Regions from separate parts of the Bacillus sp. z14 (2026) genome, predicted to be linked through region 1. Evidence: riboswitches for the same ligand, from Rfam matches in the RefSeq annotation. Region 1 holds a riboswitch; the other holds the start of a gene.
The links. Region 1 has a riboswitch for lysine ahead of AC4G3O_RS17635 (Na+/H+ antiporter NhaC family protein). Riboswitches for the same ligand answer to the same signal wherever they lie in the genome.
Positions count from the first base shown of each region.

Region 2: linked by a shared signal. The riboswitch ahead of AC4G3O_RS08110 (amino acid permease) and the one ahead of AC4G3O_RS17635 (Na+/H+ antiporter NhaC family protein) in region 1 are both predicted to bind lysine.

Region 1 covers NZ_JBZFQK010000008.1:29,491-31,701, reverse strand. Annotated here, with positions in the region: gene AC4G3O_RS17635 (Na+/H+ antiporter NhaC family protein) at 1-1,152, opposite strand, end outside; lysine riboswitch at 1,299-1,479, opposite strand; gene AC4G3O_RS17630 (ABC transporter ATP-binding protein) at 1,723-2,211, opposite strand, start outside.
Region 2 covers NZ_JBZFQK010000002.1:421,067-423,277, forward strand. Annotated here, with positions in the region: gene gntK (gluconokinase) at 1-307, shown strand, start outside; lysine riboswitch at 415-615, shown strand; gene AC4G3O_RS08110 (amino acid permease) at 748-2,187, shown strand.

The sequences.
Region 1 (2,211 bases):
TACATTTAAATTTAAATCCTGTACAAGTCCAGCCAAATACTGGCCAGTTCCTAGCCTTCCGATTAAATCAACGATTGTCCAGGCAAACAATAAAATATAAACCGCTGGCAGCATGGACCCTATTCCGTGTTTTACTCCTACTGTGAATACCTTTACAGATATTCCATGCAAAACAAAGACTTGTCGTAAAAACATAATGATTGTTACTATAATTCCGATTGTACCACCCAGAACCAATGATTTAGTGACATTAGTATTTTCAAAAATGGTTAGAAGTGTTGCATGTCCAGCAACTGCCTGATAACCTGTCCAAAGCATCGCAGCCACTGTGCCTACAATAAGAGTTACAATGGGGATTACCAAATCTCCAACCCTGCCAGTTGTACTTCTCGGTAAATCTTCTTTTAATTCACCTGGAACTGTCTTGGATGGATTATAAAGAATACCTTCTTTTACCGCTCTATCCTCATGTACTTTCATCGAACCAATATTCCAATTTCGATAGATAACAATAAATACCATCGCCAACGCTGCCATCGCATAAAAATTCATTGGGATCATTTGAATGAACGCTGATATGGAACTGTATTCTGTCACCTCATGAGTGATAAAAATTCCTCCTATCAGTGCAATAATATAAGCCCCCCAGCTGGATACAGGCATAATTACACAGATAGGCGCTGAGGTAGAGTCAATCAAATAGGCAAGCTTAGCTCTCGGTATTTGATGTCTATCTGTAATCGGACGTGCTACCTGGCCAACCGCCAAAGCATTGAAATAATCATCAATGAAAATGAGTATCCCAAGTAATGCAGCTACCAGCTGAGCTCCAACTCTGGTTTTAACATGCTTCATCGCCCATTCACCAAAGGCACGGCTCCCACCGGAAATTGAAATAAAAGCCGTAATAATGCCAAGGATGAGCAAAAATAAAATAATATATATATTGGATACATTGAGTGATCCATCTGATATAAAGATTCCTTTTACTGCTTCCCATATAAGGACACATGTCTCACCAATATTAAAATCAGCAAGCATTAAAGCTGATGCTATAATCCCCACACCAAGTGAAAGCAAAACCTTCCTTGTTATAGCCACCATTAGAATTGCCAATAGTGGGGGAATAAGCGTATAAACTGTCGACTCCATTCCTTTTTTCCTCCTCCAAATAAATAAGGGGAACTCGTCGTGAGTGCTGACCCTTGCGCTCTTACCTTTTATGCAAAAGAAAATAAAGAAGGGCTGCAATAGAGAAATATCTACCGCAGCCCTGTATCAGCTTTTCTTTCTCCATCACGACCTGTAGCTCCTCATTATAAGAACCTCTTATAATGACAGTGTTGCTTTTATTTAAAACAACCCCAGCAAATTCATTTCTGACTAATCAACTTGCTTCGGCAGTTTCCCCTTTCGGCTATGCTCTCTGTTGTCATCCTCACATAGCTTACTCTTGAATCCTGCGCCTCTACCCCATCGGAATGATAAGGTACTATCTAATTGTTATTCTAATATAACAGATTACGTTCCTGTTCACAATGTGGAATAGATGTGTATTTTTTTACAATTATCTGATTAATTATTAGGATGAAGCCTGACTCAATTGCTTAACGAGTAACCCGATCGACAACATGTTAGGCTAATTAATCCAATCCTCTCGTTCCTGTAACCCACACAAAACTAAAACTCCCCTGTAAAAGTTTACAGGGGAGTGATTCACCTTTAATGTCCGCCAAGATAGGCCATCTTTACTTTTTCACTTGAGGTTAACTCATCTGCCGAACCCGAGAGGACGATTTTGCCGGTCTCCACTACATAGGCACGGTTGGCAATCGATAGTGCCAAATTAGCATTTTGTTCAACTAAAAGAATAGTTGTTCCCGCATTATTTATTTCTTCAATTATGCGGAAAATTGTTTTAACCAGTAGTGGAGCCAATCCCATGGAAGGTTCATCGAGTAAAAGCAATTTGGGCTTAGCCATTAATGCCCTTCCCATTGCGAGCATTTGTTGTTCTCCACCTGACAATGTTCCTGCCGGCTGTTTAAGACGTTCGTTCATCCTTGGAAAAAGATCAAATACCTTCTCCATATCCTCTTTAATCCCAGCTCGATCCCTACGTAAATAAGCACCAAGCTGTAAATTTTCTTCCACTGTCATATTGGCAAAAACCCGCCGTCCTTCTGGTACATGTGAGATTCCCTGCTTTAC
Region 2 (2,211 bases), on a different contig from region 1:
ATTTGCGCGCTCAGAGTTATGGAGGCAAATGCTTGCGGATATTTTTAATCAGGAAGTAGATGTGCCAGAAAGCTTTGAAAGCTCTTGTTTAGGAGCAGTTGTACTCGGCAGATATGCACTCGGTGAAATTGAAGACCTATCCGTTGTATCAAATTATGTGGGAACTACACATGTCCATACGCCGGTTAAAGCAAATGTAGAAAGATACGAGGAATTACTGCCAATTTACATCAATATATACAGAAAATTGGAGACTGAATATAGCAGTATAGCAGCTTTCCAAAACAAATGGATTAATCATAAATAAGTTGATTTGAAAATAACATTGTCGAATAATATTGACAGCATTCGCGTTTTCACTGTATCCTTTATACAGGAATAATTTAATTTAATACAAATCCTCATCGGACTAAAAGATGAGGTAGAGGTCGCAGATTTTATTAGTAAACTAAAAAGAGAGCCGGAAAGCTTGCTGACTTTAGTTGAAAGGAAAATCTGCCGAAGCGTTCTTTTTTTCCGAAGAGAGCAGCTGGGACTGTATCCGAATAGGTGCAGGACTGTCATGGAATATATACATCGCGATATGTATATATTCCATGGAGAACTATCCATTTATTGTCTGGTGTGGCTAATCATAAAATGTTGCACACCTTAACAATAAGGTGTGTTTTTTATTTAGCTTATTTACACAGAAATGGATAATTCAAAAATAGAGAGTAACATGACAGCTTTGGAAGGGGAATTATCGTGCACAATAAGAAGGAACTGGGTTTTTGGATTTTAACGGCATTTGTAGTCGGCAATATGGTTGGGTCTGGTATTTTTATGTTGCCGCGTACGCTGGCAGAAGTAGCTAGTCCTGCCGGAGTAATTATGGCATGGGGATTAACAGGATTGGGAGTACTAACTATTGCGCTGGTTTTTGGGAATCTGGCTGTTCGTAAGCCACATTTAACAGGTGGCCCTCAGATTTATGCTAAGGAATTGTTCAAGGAAAATTCTTTAGCCTCAAGATTATCCGGGTTTATGTCTACATGGGGATACTGGATTGGTAATTTTGCAGGTAATATTGCCATCATCACTACGTTTGCAGGGTATTTATCTACCTTCTTCCCAAGTTTGACTAGTACGGCTGAATTGTTCAGTATAGGGAATTTTAGTCTAAAAGTTGGCAATGCTTTAACATTCCTTGTCTGCACAATCATGCTCTGGGGCGTTCATTTCTTTATTATGCGAGGCATAGAGAATGCTGGTAAATTAAACTTTGTGGCGACTGCGGCAAAAGTACTTGGATTTGGATTATTCATTGTAATTGGGCTATTTGCCTTTGAACAATCTAATATTGTACCGTTTGCGGAAACTCGTATAATTGATGGTGAGAGTCGGGGATTACTCAGCCAGGTAAATTTTGCTGCCGTCTCAACCTTATGGGCTTTTGTAGGGGTTGAATCTGCTGTTGTATTCGCATCAAGGGCGAAGAGAAAGGCAGATGTAAAGAGAGCGACCATTTTAGGGCTATTGATTGCCCTGGCTATCTATATGGGAATCAGTACACTTGTTATGGGATTATTAACACAGGATGCACTTATCCATTCAGAAAAACCATTAATCGATGCAATTGAAACGGTGCTGGGACCTGTTGGTGGGAAAGCATTGGCGGTCATTGGATTGATCAGTTTATTTGGTTCAACAATTGGCTGGATCTTGTTAAGCGCTGAAATCCCGTATCAGGCAGCAAAACAAGGTTTATTTATCCCTAAGTTTTTACAGGTCAATAAGCGTGGGATTCCTAATTTCTCTATGATTGTTTCAAATGGTTTAGGTCAATTATTTATTTTCTCAACTATTTCAAATTCAATTGCTCATGCATTTGACTTTATTATTTATATCGCGACACTTTCTTATTTAGTGCCATATTTAATTTCCTCCTCATTCCAACTGAAATTAGTTTGGACTGGCGAGACATATAAATCTGATGAAATGCGTTCACGAATTATTGATGGTACCATAGCCATATTGGCGACGGCATATTCCATTTGGGTGATCATCAAAGGAACGGCTGATTTAAAAACATTTATTTTCGGTGTTATCCTTCTGGCAAGCGGAATCCTATTCTATCGTTTACTGCCTAAAAATATGGAGGAAGTTAAACAACACGAGAACTATTATTTGAAAAAATCTTTTTAACTGTAATAAGAAGCAAACCCATTG